DNA from 2 places in the Bradyrhizobium sp. LA6.1 genome. Region 2 is predicted to be linked to the other one. Evidence: riboswitches for the same ligand, from Rfam matches in the RefSeq annotation. Region 2 holds a riboswitch; the other holds the start of a gene.
What was found. A riboswitch is a leader RNA that binds a small molecule or an ion and turns the genes downstream of it on or off. The one in region 2 is predicted to bind S-adenosylmethionine.

Region 1: linked by a shared signal. The riboswitch ahead of metX (homoserine O-acetyltransferase MetX) and the one ahead of ABIB99_RS36490 (O-succinylhomoserine sulfhydrylase) in region 2 are both predicted to bind S-adenosylmethionine.

The regions. Positions count from the first base shown of each region.
Region 1 is NZ_JBEPQK010000028.1:66,196-74,502, reverse strand. It holds gene metW (methionine biosynthesis protein MetW) at 40-702, opposite strand; gene metX (homoserine O-acetyltransferase MetX) at 718-1,920, opposite strand; SAM riboswitch at 2,006-2,085, opposite strand; gene ABIB99_RS41195 (chorismate mutase) at 2,303-3,151, shown strand; gene ABIB99_RS41190 (pyridoxal phosphate-dependent aminotransferase) at 3,188-4,282, shown strand; gene ABIB99_RS41185 (prephenate/arogenate dehydrogenase family protein) at 4,279-5,217, shown strand; gene ABIB99_RS41180 (DUF2125 domain-containing protein) at 5,325-6,509, opposite strand; gene ABIB99_RS41175 (gamma-glutamylcyclotransferase) at 6,620-7,231, shown strand; gene ABIB99_RS41170 (lysophospholipid acyltransferase family protein) at 7,228-8,001, opposite strand; gene ABIB99_RS41165 (YdcF family protein) at 8,013-8,307, opposite strand, start outside.
Region 2 is NZ_JBEPQK010000021.1:26,251-34,557, reverse strand. It holds gene ABIB99_RS36505 (OpgC domain-containing protein) at 1-486, shown strand, start outside; gene ABIB99_RS36500 (SGNH/GDSL hydrolase family protein) at 486-1,265, shown strand; gene ABIB99_RS36495 (SGNH/GDSL hydrolase family protein) at 1,278-2,267, shown strand; gene ABIB99_RS36490 (O-succinylhomoserine sulfhydrylase) at 2,423-3,619, opposite strand; SAM riboswitch at 3,691-3,770, opposite strand; gene ABIB99_RS36485 (2'-deoxycytidine 5'-triphosphate deaminase) at 3,851-4,987, shown strand; gene ABIB99_RS36480 (PAS domain-containing protein) at 5,102-5,515, shown strand; gene ABIB99_RS36475 (hypothetical protein) at 5,620-6,672, shown strand; gene ABIB99_RS36470 (MATE family efflux transporter) at 6,835-8,277, shown strand; gene ABIB99_RS36465 (hypothetical protein) at 8,274-8,307, opposite strand, start outside.

The DNA.
Region 1 (8,307 bases), on a different contig from region 2:
CGGGATGCGCCGACAGGCACAGGCCCGGAATGACGGAAACTACTTCCCCTGCCCGCGCGTGAGCAAGAACACGCCCTGCTCGCCGAACATGTTCCACACCCACCACGGCAATCGCAGCCGCAACGGACGGCCGTAGAGATCCAGCGCCTCGGCGCGCTCCATCTTGACGTGGATCGCGTCGCAGAGCTCGACGAAATCCTTGATGGTGCAGAAGTGGATGTTGGCGGTGTCGTACCAGGTCGCCGGCAGATTCTCGGTGCGCGGCATGTGGCCGCCGACCAGGAGCTGGAGCCGCATTTTCCAGAAACCGAAATTCGGGAACGACACGATGGCACGGCGGCCGATGCGCAGCAGATTCTCCAGCACGACCCGCGGCTGCCGCGTCGCCTGCAGCGTCTGCGACAGGATGACGTAATCGAAGGCGTCGTCGGGATAGTTGACGAGATCGGTGTCGGCATCGCCCTGCACCACCGCCAGGCCCTTGGCGACGCAGCGGTTGACGCCTTCGCGCGACAGCTCGATGCCGCGCCCGTCGATGCCGCGGGTCTCCAGAAGCTGGAGCAAATCGCCCTCGCCGCAGCCGACGTCGAGCACTTTCGAGCCGGGCTTGACCATCTCGGCGACCAGCAGATGATCGGCACGAAACTGGCCGGACTGCTCCGTCGCAACGCCGCCCAGCGGCAGCACTTCCTGCACAGACATCGCTAGCCGTCCTTGTCAGTCAATCCTGGCGGTGAGCCCGCGCGCCTTCCCTGCCGATTGCAGGAAGGCACGGGCGATATCGAAGAATTCGGGCACGTCGAGCAGGAAGGCGTCATGGCCGCGATCGGTCTCGATCTCGGCGAACGACACCCGCGCGCTCGACGCGTTCAGCGCATGCACCAGCGCGCGCGATTCAGAAGTCGGGAACAGCCAGTCGCTGGTGAAGGAGACCACGCAGAAGCGCGTCTCGATGCCCGCGAACGCTTTCGCCAGCACGCCGCCGTGGTCGCCGGCGATGTCGAAATAGTCCATCGCACGGGTCAGATAGAGATAGGAGTTGGCGTCGAACCGCTCGACGAAGGACGAGCCCTGGTAGCGCAGATAGCTCTCGACCTGGAAATCGGCGTCGAACGAGAAGGTCGGCAACTCGCGGTCCTGCATGCGGCGGCCGAACTTGCGATGCAGCGCGGCGTCGGAGAGATAGGTGATGTGCGCGGCCATCCGTGCCACCGCAAGTCCGCGATGCGGATGGATGCCCTGATCCGTGTAGCGGCCGTTGTGCCAGTCGGGATCGGCCATCACCGCCTGGCGGCCGAGCTCGTGGAAAGCGATGTTCTGCGCCGAGTGCCGCGTCGCGCAGGCAATCGCCAGCGCGGAGTACACGCGCTTGGGATAGGCCGCGGTCCATTGCAGCACCTGCATGCCGCCCATCGAGCCGCCGACCACCGCGAACAACGTGTCGATGCCGAGCCGGTCGATCAGCATCGCCTGCGCGCGCACCATGTCGGGAATGGTGATGACGGGAAAATCCAGGCCCCACACCTTGCCGGTCGCGGGATTGATCGAGGCGGGCCCGGTCGAGCCCATGCAGCCGCCGATCACGTTGGCGCAAATGATGAAGTAGTGCTGAGGATCAAGAGGTCGGCCGGGACCGACCAGCGTCTCCCACCAGCCCGACTTGCCGGTGACGGGATGCACGTTGGCGACATGCTGATCTCCCGTCAGCGCATGGCAGATCAGCACCGCGTTGGAGCGATCGGCGTTGAGCTCGCCATAGGTCTGGTAGGCGATCTGGAACGGGGTGAGATCGATGCCGCAATCGAGCCGCAGCGGCTGCTCGGCGCCGAACTGCGCGACCTGCGAATTCGGATGATCCGCCTCATGCGACCGGTCGTCGGCACTGATCGCGGGACTTGGCACAGGCTTCACGCCAACCATCATCGACCTCGTTTGCGACACCCGTCAGGCTGCCGCTGGAATCAGGCCATGAAAAACCCGGCCTGAACGATAGGTTCGGCCGGGATCGGAAGCGTCCCCGGCCTGTTTAGCGAGTTTTTTAACGTGGCTGCAAGCCGGCCGGCTCAAATGACCACGGAACGGGCAAAAGCTACTGTCTTGGGCGGTTTTCGTCAAGTCACGGTCCGGATTAGCCAAATTCATCCCTGAAAGGCCGGCCCAAAAGGCCTGGTTTCCCTTTGCATTTCTCTTTGCTTTCGCCGCGCCGACTGCCTAATCAGGACGTCGACCGCAGCGGATCCGGCCTTGCCGATCGGCCTTGGCCGACCCGCATTGGAACGCCTCTCACCAGCATCTCGCAGATATGTCCCAACGTCCGCCCGCGCCACCATCGCTCCAGGAATTGCGCAAGGAGATCGACGCGATCGACGAGGGCATGCATCGTCTCCTGATGCAGCGCGGTGACATCATCGACCGCCTGATCCAGGTGAAGCAGACCCAGGAGGTCGGCTCGGCGTTCCGCCCGGCGCGCGAGGCCGCCATGATGCGGGACATCGTACAACGCCATCGCGGCATCCTGCCGCTCGACACGGTCGAGAGCATCTGGCGCGTCATCATCTCGACGTTCACTTACGTCCAAGCGCCGTTCTCCGTGCATGCCGACATCTCGGTGAGCGAGCCGGCGATGCGCGATTCCGTGCGCTTCCATTTCGGCTTCACGGTGCCTTACGTCGCGCATTTCAGCGCGCAGGCCGCGGTCGAAGCGGTGGCGAAGTCCAAGGGCGATCTGGCGCTGGTCTCGGCGACCTCGAGCCGCACGCCATGGTGGCTGGAGCTGGAAGCGGACGGCGCGCCGAAGATCATCGCGCGGATGCCCTTCGTCGAGCGCGCCGACCATCCGGCCGCACTGCCGGTGTTCGCGATCTCGCGCGTCGCCGACAGCGCCGTGGTGACGGAGGTCGAGACCTTCAGCGTGCGCGTGTCCGGGTGGAACGCCGAGGTCGCGCGGGCGCTGTCGCCGCTCGCCGAGATCGTGGCAGTGCCCGATACCGCCTTCGACGGCGCGGCGCTGCTGGTCTCGGTCACGAGCGCCACCAGCATCGACAAGATCAAGGCTGCCCTGATCGAAGCGGGGGCCTCGGTGCGCTCCACGGCCCTCGTCGGCAGCCACGCAACGCGCTATACGGTGCCCTCGACCGGGTCGAAATCGTAGATCGCGAACCGCCTAAAGCTACTTCCGGAGTTGAAGATGTCACGCCCCGTGCCGAATCCCGGCATTCTCGATATTGCGCCCTACACGCCCGGCAAGAGCCCGGTGGCTGAGCCGGGCCGCAAGGTGTTCAAGCTCTCGGCCAACGAGACGCCGTTCGGGCCCTCGCCCAAGGCGATCGAGGCGTTCAGGAACGTGGCGGCGCATCTGGAAGACTATCCGGAAGGAACCTCGCGCGTGCTGCGCGAAGCGATCGGGCGCTCTTTCGGGCTCGACCCCAACCGCATCATCTGCGGCGCCGGCTCGGACGAGATCCTCAATCTGCTCGCCCACACCTATCTCAGCCACGGCGACGAGGCGATCTCGACCACGCACGGCTTCCTGGTCTACCCGATCGCGACTATGGCGGTCGGCGCCAAGAACGTGGTCGCGCAGGAGACCAACCTCACCTGCAATGTCGACGCCATCCTCAAGGCGGTGACGCCGAAGACAAAGCTGGTCTGGCTCGCCAATCCCAACAATCCGACCGGCACCTATGTGCCGTTCGACGAGGTCAAGCGGCTGCGCGCCGGCCTGCCGTCGCACGTGCTGCTGGTGCTCGATGCCGCCTATTCCGATTACGTCTCGCGCAACGACTACGAGATGGGGATCGAACTCGTCGCCACCACCGAGAATACCGTGGTGACGCACACCTTCTCCAAGATCCACGGTCTCGCCGCGCTACGCGTCGGCTGGATGTTCGGTCCGGAGCACATCATCGACGCGGTCAACCGCATCCGCGGTCCCTTCAACGTGTCGACGCCGGCGATGTATGCCGCTGTCGCGGCGATCGAGGACACTGCGCACCAGGCGATGTCGAAGCAGTTCACCGAGACCTGGCGCAACTGGCTCTCCGAGGAGATCGGCAAGCTCGGACTGAAGGTGACGCCGGGCGTCGCCAATTTCGTGCTGATCCACTTCCCGGAAAATGGCAAGACCGCGGACGAGGCCGACGCGTATCTTACCAAGCGCGGGCTGGTGTTGCGCGCGCTGAAGAACTACCGCCTGCCGCATTCGCTGCGCATGACCATCGGCACCGAGGAGGCCAACCGCCTTGTCGTCGAGGGCCTGCGCGACTTCATGGCCGGCAAATGAGCACCACACCGCACTTCCAGCGCGTTGCGCTGATCGGCTTCGGCCTGATCGGCGGCTCGATCGCGCGCGCTGCGAAGCTCCAGGGCTTGGCCTCCGAGATCGTCACCACCGCGCGCTCGGAGAAGACGCGCGCGCGGGTGCTGGAGCTCGGCATCGTCGACCAGGTCGTGGCGACCAATGCGGAAGCGGTGAAGGATGCCGACCTCGTCATCCTCTGCATTCCCGTCGGCGCCTGCGGGCCGGTGGCGCAGGAGATCGCGGCGCATCTCAAGCGGGGCGCGATCGTCTCCGACGTCGGCTCGGTCAAGGGCGCGATCGTCAGGGACATGGCGCCGCATCTGCCGAAGACCATTCATTTCGTGCCGGCGCATCCCGTCGCGGGCACCGAGCATTCGGGTCCCGACTCCGGTTTCGCCGAGCTCTTCATCAACCGCTGGTGCATCCTGACGCCGCCGGAAGGCGTCGATGCGGCGGCCACCGATCGTCTGCGCGCGTTCTGGGCGGCGATGGGCGCCAAGGTCGAGATCATGACGCCGGATCATCATGATCTCGTGCTCGCGATCACCAGCCATCTGCCGCATCTGATCGCCTACACCATCGTCGGCACCGCCGACGAGCTGGCGCAGGTGACGGAGTCCGAGGTGATCAAGTTCTCGGCCGGCGGCTTCCGCGATTTCACCCGCATCGCCGCGTCCGACCCGACGATGTGGCGCGACGTCTTCCTCGCCAACAAGGAAGCCGTGCTGGAGATGCTCGGCACCTTCACCGAGGATCTCGCCAAGCTCACCCGCGCGATCCGCCGTGGCGACGGCGAGGCGCTGTTCGACCACTTCACGCGCACGCGCGCCATCCGCCGCGGCATCGTCGAGATCGGCCAGGATTCGGCCGCGCCGGATTTCGGCCGGCCGCATGCGCAGCTCGGCAAGAAGCCGTAGCCACCCCTCTCTCCTCCGTCATTGCGAGGAGCGCAGCGACGAAGCAATCCAGACTGTTTCCGAAGAGAAAGTCTGGATTGCTTCGCTTCGCTCGCAATGACGGGGCATCAATACAGCGGCGGAATCTGGCCGACCTTGACCGGGCCGAGCAGCACGGCGCCGTCGACGAACTTCAGTGGGAAGCTCCTCGCCTTCTTGCCCTCAAGCGTGCTCTCGGTGCCGATCGAATTGATGCCGGCCGCAACGCCGGCATTGGCGTTCTGCTTGATGACCTTGCCGAGGCCGGGAACGGCGCGGTCGAGTGCGCCGAACAGATTGTTGAGGTCCTGCGACTTCACGCCGGGCGCAACGCGGTCGAGGGTTGCCTGCGGCACCCCCTCCTCCAGCATCTTCTCGATGCCGAGCGCCGGGATTACACGCTCGAGGCCGGTCACGGTCATCTGCAGCTCACCGTCGAGTCGGCCATTGGCCGAGAGCCCGAGCGTGCCAGCGGCAACCGCGATCATCTCGCCCTGCTGGACGCGCGACTGGACGATCTCGATGTGACCGCCGGCGGCCTGGATCTCGCGGAAGCGTTGCGGCCACGGCTTTGGCGTGAGGTCGGAGAGGCCCGTGATCTTCGCGCGCGTGTCCGCCTCGAACGGCTCGGCGAGCAAGGGATGAACACCCTGGATGCTGCCCTGCGCGACGTGCAGCACGGTCTCGATCACAGGATGATCCGACCGCGACCCGTCTGCGAGGCGACCGTGCAGCTCGACCTGCTTGGCGCGCGCGAGCGGCACCTGCACGCTGCCGTCGAGACGATTGATGACGGGATCGTCGAACACGATGGAGGCGCGATCCGGCACCGCCGGCAGGCCGAACACGCTGCTGCGGCCCTTGCTCCAATTCACCACGAAGGTGTTTTGCGTGACGCCGTCGGTGAGCGTCGCCGGCGCAGAGAATTCGGCGATGACGCGCTTGGGATCGTAGACCTGGGCGACGACCAGGATGTTGTCGAGCTTCGCCGTGAACGGCGTCTTGCTGGCGTTCTGCGACACCAGGGCGACGCTGGCGCCGGAGCACTGGACCTCGAAGCGGAACGGGAAGCCGGCGATCGAGCGCTTGGCGCAATCGTAGATGCGGCCGGACTTGGCCTCCTGCGCCCGCCAGGCGTCTGCGGCGATTTCGGCCTGCGAGGCCGCATAGAACCAGAAACAGCTCCACGCGACGGCGAGGATCAGGAGGATAATGGGGGCGATGAAAAGGCCCCAACGGGGGCGGCGGCCTGTGGCAACGGTCATATCTGACATGCGGCGACCCTTTGACCCCAGATTTTGTCAAATGTAAGCGGGGTTCGGCCGCGCCGAAAGGCCGAGAATTCACTTCGCTTGGGGCCGTCGTTCTGGTAGCCGTGCCCGAAATGTCGGAAATTACCCTCCCCTCCGTCACCACAGCCAAGGGCGATCTCTGGGTGTTCGGCTATGGCTCGCTGATGTGGCGGCCGGGCTTCGAATTCAGGGAACGCGTCCCGGCGCGGCTGGTCGGCGAGCACCGCGCGCTCTGCGTCTATTCCTTCGTGCATCGCGGCACGCCGGAGCAGCCGGGCCTGGTGCTCGGACTCGACCGCGGCGGCGCCTGCCGCGGCATTGCTTTTCGCGTCGCCGAGAAGGACCGCGCCGACGTCGTCGCCTATCTGCGGGCGCGCGAGCAGGTCACGTCCGTCTATCGCGAGGTGATGCGCTCGGTGTGGCTTGAGAACGATGCGCGACAGCGCGTCTCCGCGCTCGCCTATGTCGTCGACCGCGGCCACGTCCAGTATGCCGGCCGGCTGTCGCTCGCCGACCAGCATCGCCATGTCGTCCAGGGCCATGGCCAATCCGGCGCCAACCGCGACTACGTGACGGCGACGGTAAAGGCGATCGAGGCCGAAGGTTTTCGCGACACGCAATTGCATCAGCTCGCGACCATGCTGCATGGTGATGCGCATTCCCTGCACGCGCCGGCTCCCGCAGAAGATCGAGAGAACCGCTAGCGCTGCGACGGCGCGTAGCTCGGCGACGAGCCGATCAACTGCTCCTGCTCTTTCCGGCCCGCTTCGACGAGGCGGCCGGTCGCGTCTTCGATGGCGGTTTGCACGCGCGAGAGAAACTCGTCTTTCGGCAGGCCTGATGGCAGCGGATCGAGGAACTCGACCACCAGCGTGCCGGGATAGCGCATGAAGGTGCGGCGCGGCCAGAACAGGCCGGAATTGAGCGCGATCGGCAGGCACCGCACGCCGCAGGACGAATAGATCTGCGCAAAGCCGGTCTTGTAATCGGGCGCGGCGCCGGGCGCCCGGCGTGTGCCTTCCGGAAAGATCACGAGCTGCCCGCCTGCGCGCACCGCGTCGCGCGCCCGCCGCGTCATGTCCAGCAGCGCCTTCACGCCGGCCTTGCGGTCGATCGCGATCATTCCGGTCTTGACCAGGAACTGGCCGAAGACCGGGATCTGCATGAGCTGACGCTTGAGGATGAAGATCGGACGGTTGAAGAAGCCCGGCAGCACGAACGTCTCCCAGAACGACTGATGCTTCGCCGCGATCACCAGCGGCCCTGCCGGGATCTTCTCCTGCCCACGGAATTCGACCTTGATGTTGCAGATCACGCGCATCAGGAACAGCGTCGCCTTCGCCCACCATTGCGCGACCGTCAGCATGGCACGCGGCGGCAATGCGAAGGTCGGCAGCGCCACGATCGCGAGGCATACGAGCACGGCGTAGAACAGCACGTTGAACAGGAGCGAGCGCAGGAAAATCAAAAACATCGATGGTCCGATCAATTGGCCTGTGCCGTGGCGGGCCGCTTCGGCGCCACGCCAGCAGGCTGCTCCGACATCTCGGGGGAAAGGTCAATCCCGAAATCCTCCAGCCGCACCCTCAGCTCGGCGGCGATGTACTTGACGTATTCGGACAAAAGCAGCCGCAAGGTGGAGGCCGAGGTCCACCACGGCTCCTCACGCCATTTTTCGCCGACCACCGCGAACGGGATCAGCGTGGTCTCCGGCATCGCATGCGAGAACTCCACCAGCGCGCGCGGCATGTGATAGTTCGAGGTGACGACGATCAGCGAT
Region 2 (8,307 bases):
TCCCGCGTCACGATGTGGATATCGATCGCCTATCTGGTCGCGGCGTTCTACGTGACGCTGACCTGGTATGTGCCGCAGCTCTCCCACTTCATGCCGAGGCGGCTCGAGCAGTGGATGTATCCGATCGACAAGGCCGATCTCGACGTGCTGCGCTTCACGCATTTCCTGGCGTTCGCCGCACTCACCGTTCGCTTCCTGCCCCGGGAATGGCCGGGCCTGAAATCGCCCTGGCTGCGGCCGCTGATCCTCTGCGGCCAGCATTCCCTGGAGATCTTTTGTCTCGGCGTCTTCCTCGCCTTCGCCGGCCATTTCATCCTGGCCGAAGTCTCCGGCGGCGCAGCCATGCATGCGCTGATTAGTCTCTCCGGAATCCTGATCATGTGGGGCGTTGCGTGGGTGATTTCGTGGTACAAGCGCGTGGCTGACAAGAGCGGTGCGAAAACCAAAAACGCCGTCGGCAACGCCGATCTGGCGGGAGGGGGCTGATGAAGGCGAAGGTTCTCCTGAGCCTGGTCCTGCTGTGCGGTAACCTCGCCGCGCCCCTGGCGCGCGCGGGCGATGCCGTGCCGGCTGCTCCGGCCGCGCCCCCAGCCTGCGAATTGCCATCCTATCTGCTCACCACTGAAAGCCAGCTTCCCCGGGTCGCCGATGCCATCAAGGCCGGCAAACCGCTGGAAATCCTGGTCATTGGCAGCCGTTCGACCACGATTCCGGCCTCGGAGGACAGCTCCTATCCGGCGCGCATGCAGGCCATCCTGCAGGACAGGCTGCTGCCGTCGGAGACTGTGCACGTCTCCGTAGAAATACAGAGCAAGAAGACGGCCGAGGAGGCGGCCGCCACCTTCGTTAAGCTGATGGAAGCAAAAAGGCCTACTTTGGTCATCTGGCAGACCGGGACTGTGGATGCTATCCGAGCGATTGATCCCGATGATTTTCGCGGGGCGGTGACCGAAGGGGTTTCCGCGCTGCAAAAAGCAGGGGCTGACGTCGTGTTGATGAACTTGCAGTACAGCCCGCGTACCGAAACCATGATCTCGGTGCCGCCCTATCTCGACAATATGCGGGTGGTGGCGCAGGAGCATGACATCCCGCTGTTCGACCGTTTCGCGATCATGCGGCAGTGGAATGATCAGGGTCAGTTCGACCTGTTCAGCCCGTCCCGCGGGCCAGAGCTGGCGAAACAGGTCCATGACTGCCTTGGCCGGGCGTTGGCACAGTTTGTGATCGACGCAGCCCATCTGGGGCCGGCCCAGCAGCAAAATTGAGGTCTAGCGTTAATGAGTTCTCTCCGCCCTTTTTGGTTGACGGCATGGCTGGCTGCGCCCGCGGCGGCTCTGCTGATGCTGACGCCGGTGTCGCTGGCACCAGTGCAGGCGCAGGCCACGCAGGCAACGCCCGCGCCGCAGCAGGCCGCTAGTCCGGCTTCCGCTTCGCCCTCCCAGACCACCGTCGCCGCGACGTCCCACGAGCAGCGCGGCGTGACCGCCCGCGCCATCGACAAGGTGAAGCAGGTCGCGAAATCCGCCGGGGACATTTTCAGCCGCGTGCCCTGCCTCACGCCGAAGGGTGGCTCGAAGGCGATGGGCTCGCTGCCGCATGTCGCGGGCAAGCTCGTCGCCGGCAAACCCGTCGTGATCGTTGCGTTCGGCTCGTCGTCGACGGCAGGCTATGGCGCGAGCTCGCCCGATTTCAACTATCCGAACCGTCTCGCCGCGCAGCTCCGCCGGCAATATCCGACCGCCGACATCACCGTCATCAACGCCGGCGTCGGCGGCGAGGACGCACCCGAGATGATGAAGCGCCTCCAGAAGGAGGTGATCGACGTGCATCCGGATCTCGTGATCTGGCAGGTCGGCACCAATGCGGTGCTGCGCAATCTCGATCCCGGTGACACCGCCAAGATGGTCGAGGACGGTATCTCCCGCATCCAGGCCGCTGGCGGCGCCGACATCGTGCTGGTCGATCCGCAATATTCGCCAGCCGTCAACCAGCGCAAGGAGAGCGCCGGCAAGATGGTGCACCTGCTCGGGAAGGTCGCCGAGCTCCGTCACGTCGGCATCTTCCCCCGCTTCGAGGTGATGCGCGACTGGCACGAGAATCAATCGATCCCGGTCGAGAGTTTCGTGATCGCCGACGGCCTGCATATGAACGATTGGGGCTATGCCTGCTTCGCGCAGATCCTCGGCGACGACATCATCCGCTCCGTCGGCCAGATCAAGCTCGGCGTCAACGTGCCCGCGGACGTGCGAACGTATCGGCCGATGTAGGCTCGGTGCCGTAGGGTGGGCAAAGGCGCGCTCTTCGCGCGCCGTGCCCACCATCTATCGGCGATATGATCGTGAATGGTGGGCACGCTTCCGCCTTCGCTCTTCGAGCTACGGCGGACAAGTCGCTTTGCCCACCCTACAAGAGCCCAATCGCCTCACGCCTTCTCCAGCGCCGCGGTCAGATCCTCGATCAGATCGTCCACATGCTCGAGCCCCGCCGAGAAGCGGATGAAGCCCTCGCTGATGCCGAGCGCGGCGCGGTCTTCCGGCTTGAGGCGCTGATGCGTCGTGGTCGCCGGATGCGTGACGAGGCTCTTGGCATCGCCGAGATTGTTCGAGATTTTTGCAAGCTTGAGCTCGTTGAGCACGCGGAACGCACCCTGCTTGCCGCCCTCGACCTCGAAGCCGACCAGCGTCGAGCCGCCGCGCATCTGCTTCTTCACGAGAGCTGCCTGCGGATGATCGGCGCGGCCGGGATAGACCAGCCGCGAAATCTTCGGATGGCTCGCCAGCACGTCGGCGATGCGTCCCGCCGTCTCGGTCTGCGCGCGCACGCGTACGCCCAGCGTTTCCAGGCCCTTGAGCAGGACCCATGCGTTGAACGGCGAGATCGACGGGCCGGTCTGGCGCATGAAATTGTGGATGTGCTCGGCGATGAACGCTTCCGACGACAGGATGATGCCGCCGAGACAACGGCCCTGGCCGTCGATGTGCTTGGTCGCGGAATAGACGACGACGTCTGCCCCTAGCGCGAGCGGGCTCTGCCAGATCGGCGTCGCGAACACGTTGTCGACGACGAGCCGCGCGCCGCCGCTGTGCGCGATCTCGGCGATCCCTGGAATGTCGAGCACGTCGAGCGTCGGGTTGGTCGGGCTCTCCAGGAAAAACGTCTTGGTGTTCGGCCTCAAGGCGCGCTGCCACTGGTCGAGATCGGCTCCGTCGACCAGCGTGGTCTCGATGCCGTAGCGTGGCAAGAGATCCTGAATGACGTAGAGACACGAGCCGAACAGGGCACGGGAGGCCACCACATGATCGCCGGCCTTCAGCGGCGCCAGGATCGCGGTCGTCACCGCGGCCATGCCGGTCGCCGCCGAGCGGGCGGCTTCGGCGCCTTCGAGCTCGATCATGCGGCGCTCGAACATCGAGATGGTCGGGTTGGAATAGCGCGAATAGATGAAGCCGGGGTCCTCGCCCTTGAACCGCGCCTCGCACTCCTCGGCGCTGTTGTAGACGTAGCCCTGGGTCAGGAACAGCGCCTCCGACGTCTCGCCATATTGCGAGCGCAGGGTGCCGGAATGGACCAGTCGGGTTTCGGGACGGTATTGCGTGGTGGACGCCGGGGACTTCGACATAGGACCTCCTCTGCGTGACCATCGAAAATGGTCACAAAAAAACCGGCCTGGATAACTTCCACGGGCCGGGATCACAGAGGTCCCCGGCCTGTTTAGCGACTTATTTAACGTGGCTGCAAGCCGGCCGGCTCAAATCACCACGGGATAAGTGATGCTCATATTCCGCAATGGCCTTTCCGTCAAGGCGTCCATCGGATAGCCGTAAAAGGCTGCTATTTCCCGCATGTCCGGATGCATTTGACCCCTGACGAGGACCCCCGGTTGAGCTTCACGGTTGCCGCCGACGCCAATGGTATCCTGCCCGACCGCATGATCGCGGCGATGGCGAAGGCGGGCCTCATCCTGCCCGCTTATGACTTCGTCGAAAGCCAGATCCAGCCGGCGAGCCTCGACCTTCGCCTCGGCGACATCGCGTATCGCGTTCGCGCCAGCTTCCTGCCGGGTCCCGGCGCGACCGTCGCCGAGCGCATCGACGAGTTGAAGCTGCACGAGTTCAGCCTCGCCGATGGCGCGGTGCTGGAGACCAACTGCGTCTACATCGTGCCGCTCCTGGAAAGCCTGGCGCTGCCGCCGGAGATCGTCGCCGCCGCCAACCCGAAAAGCTCGACCGGCCGGCTCGATGTCTTCACCCGCGTCATCGCCGACGGCACCCGCCGCTTCGACATGATCGGCGCCGGCTATCACGGCCCGCTCTACGCCGAGATCAGCCCGAAGACGTTTCCGGTGCTGGTCAGTGAGGGCTCGCGCTTGAGTCAGGTGCGCTTCCGCACCGGAGATGCGATCCTCAACATCGACGAGCTCGAGGCGCTGCATGCGACTGAGCGTCTCGTCGATCTCGATGATGCCGATCTCACCGGCGGCGTCGCCGTCTCCGTCGATCTCTCCGGCGAGAAGGCCAACGGCTTCGTCGGCTATCGCGCCAAGCGCCACACCGGTGTCGTCGACGTCGACCGCCGCTCCGGCTATGCGGTGGAGGATTTCTGGGAACCGATCTCGGCGCGTCCCGACGGCAGCCTGATCCTCGATCCCGGCGAGTTCTACATCCTCGCCTCCAAGGAAGCCGTGCAGGTGCCGCCCGATTACGCCGCGGAGATGGTGCCGTTCGATCCCCTGGTCGGCGAGTTCCGCGTGCACTATGCCGGCTTCTTCGATCCCGGCTTCGGCTATGCCGGCGCTGGCGGGCAGGGATCGCGCGCCGTGCTCGAAGTGCGCTCGCGCGAGGTGCCGTTCATCCTCGAGCACGGCCAGATCGTCGGCCGTCTCGTCTACGAGAAAATGCTGTCGCGCCCCGACGCGATGTACGGCCAGCGCATCGGCTCGAACTACCAGGCGCAGGGGCTCAAACTATCGAAGCATTTTCGGGTGTAGCTACACACCCTACTGTCATGCCCCGGCTTGACCGGGGCATCCAGTACGCCGCAGCCTCTCGATTGACTACTGCCGGGATGCAAGCTGAAATCCGGCTGCATGCGAGGTGGCGAGATGAGTGTTCAATCCGAACTCGACGCAAGGATCGTCGACGACGTCGCGGACGCGCTGATCTATTCGGATCGCTCCGGCACCATCACGCGCTGGAATCGCGCATCGACCACACTGTTCGGCTTCTCGGCGGACGAGGCGCTCGGCCAGAACCTCGATCTGATCATTCCCGAACATCTGCGTGCCGCGCACTGGAAGGGCTTCGAAGCTGCGCTTGCCACCGGGGCGATGAAGCTCGCGGGCAGGCCGACGCTGACCCGCGCGTTGCACAAGAGCGGACGCAAGCTCTACATCGAGATGACCTTCGCGCTGGTGCGCGATGCCGGTGGTGCCGTGGTCGGATCGGTCGCGATGGCGCGCGACGTCACCGAACGCGTCGAGCGCGAGCGCGCGGCCAGGCTTGCGCAAAATTCGTGATGCGGAATTGACGGGCTGGCGTGCAGGGCGCTCTGCTTGAGCGTCAGGTTGCCTCGTACAGGGCGCAGTGACACACTCGATCAAAACAACGATCGGGAGCGAACATGACCGCCGCAACAGACGCAGCAGAGGAAGCGCAATGGAAGCGCTGGCGTGCGGTCGCCGACCTCTATCACGCCTATTTCACCGGACTCATCCTCACCGTCGTCACACGGCGCGGCACGGCGGATGCTGCCGAATTCGTCTTCCGCGTGTTTCGCCGCCAGCAGCAGGAGCGCTTCCTGCCGGGGCTCGAAAAGCTCGGTCTCAGTCATCTGCCGCCTGCGGTGGCCGCCGCGCAATATCACTATCTCTCCAACTGGATCGGCGGCGTGCATGTCGAGTACATGTATGAGAGCGATCGCAAAGCCTGGATCCGCTATCCGCCGCCGCGCTGGATCTGGAAGGGCACCGCGATCTGCGGCGTGCCGGGTGAGGTCAGCCGCGCGATGCTGCGCGGCTGGCACGCCAACAATGGCGTCGCGCTCGGCGATACCAGGCTCGGCTTCGTCTGCACCAAGCAGAGCGTCGACGGTCAGGATGGGCTCGAAGGCTATTATTATCAGTACGACCACCCGCTCGAGCTGGATCAGCGCCTGGTCTTCGCGCGTCATCTGGAAGCGCCGCTGTTCGATGCGAAGAGTGCGCCTGCGCTACCTGTTTCGAGCTGGCCAAAACCGCGGCTGGAAAAAGCCTATCGCAACTACGCGATGGAATATGTGCGCACCGCCGCGCCCGTGATGGTGCAATTGTTCGGCCCGGAAGACGCCGGCTATCTCCTGCACCTCACCGGCAAGCTGATCGGGATGCAGTATTTTGACGAGGTCGCGGCGGCACTGTCCATGAGCCGCGGTGGCGCCAGCGAGTTCGCAGCGTTCCTGAATGCGCTGATTGCCGCGCAGGATGACTCTGCCGAGACGACCGCGTCAGAAGGCACGTTTGAATTTCGTCAGCAGAGCTGGAAGCTGATGGATGACGTCGCCGACTATCATCGCGCCTGCACCAAGGTGCTGGAAGGGTTGTTCGAGGGGCTCGCTGCCGGATGCGGGCGGCACATCGGCGTGCACCTGCGCCCGACAGCGGGCGGTCGGCCGCCGCTGGTGTGGACCATTGAGTAATTCCACCACTTGAAATGCGCTGCCGCAGGGCACGCCTGCATCCGGCGCAGGAGGAATCGGCAATTGCCGTGCTAAGCCTGTCGCCGCGCCTTCCGCGCGAAGAAATTTATTGGCACACCTACGCATTGCCGCGCCGCGAATGGCCTGCGCCCGGGAGAGGACATGTCCGACATCGCCGAAATCCCGGTCGATGAACAAGAGCGTCCGTTGCCGCCGCCTCCGCGGCCGGTACGAAGCGCGCTGATGGACGGGCCGATTCTGCGCACGCTGCTCGGCCTCGCCTGGCCGAACGTGGTCGCGCTGTCGGCCGGCACCTGTGTGGTGATCGCGGAGACCTCCTATATCGGCCGGCTCGGCGTCGAGGCGCTGGCGGCAATGGCGCTGGTGTTTCCGACAGTGATCCTGACCATGACCATGTCCGGCGGGGCCATGGGCGGCGCCGTGGCGTCGGCCATCGCGCGGGCGCTCGGCGCAGGCGACCGCGAGCGCGCCGGCACGCTCGCCGCACATGCGCTGCTGATCGGCATCACCTTCGGCCTCGTCTTCATGCTGGGCATGCTGATCTTCGGGCCGCGCGTTCTGGAAATGCTCGGCGGACGGGGGGATGTGCTGACGCATGCGGTCGCCTACACACAGGTGTTTTTTGGCGGGGCCGTGCTGCCGTGGCTGCTCAACACCATGGCGGGCGTGTTGCGCGGCACCGGCAACATGAAGCTGCCCTCGCTGTTGATGCTGAATTCCGCGGTCATGCAGGTTGTGCTTGGCGGCACGCTGGGCCTCGGGCTCGGGCCCGTGCCGCAGTTCGGCATGCGCGGCGTCGCGGCCGGCTCGCTGATCGCCTATTCCGTGAATATCTGCGTGATGGGCTGGTACCTGTTATCCGGCCGCGCCCGAATCGTGCCGAAACTGCGCGGGCTTCGCGTTCAATGGGCGATGTTCTTCGATATCCTGAAGGTCGGCGCCATCGCCTGCTTCTCGCCGCTGCAATCGGTGCTGACGATCTCGATCTTCACCCACATGCTGGCAAAGTTCGGCACTGCGATCCTCGCCGGCTACGGCATCGGCGCGCGGCTGGAATTTTTGCTGACCTCGATCGCGTTCTCGTTCGGCATCGCTTCGGTGCCGATGATCGGCATGGCGATCGGCGCGGTGCGCATCGCGCGCGCCCGGCGCATCGCCTGGATCGCCGGTGCGAGCGCGTTCGTCGCCGTCGGCGCGCCGGCGTGCCTCGTCGCGCTGTTCCCGGATCTCTGGGTCAACATCTTCACCGACAGCGCAACGGTGCGTGCGACCAGCCATCAATATCTGTCGACGGTGGCGCCGTTCTACGCCTTCATCGGGCTCGCCTCGACAATGTATTTCTCGTCGCAGGGCGCGGCCAAGGTGATCGGGCCGGTGCTGGCGCAGACCGCGCGCCTGATCTACATCGCGGCGATCGGCTGGTGGCTGTCGACGCACGACGCCACCGCGCAGAGCTTCTTCTGGCTGGCCGCGAGCTCGATGGTCGTGCTCGGCCTGCTCTCGAGCTCCAGCGTGGTGCTGACACGCTGGGGGCCGCGCGAGAGCAAGCCTGCGATCAGGCCGGCTCTGTCGGCTGCCGATTAGCGGTGCCTGTGGCGGCGATGGCCGCCACCG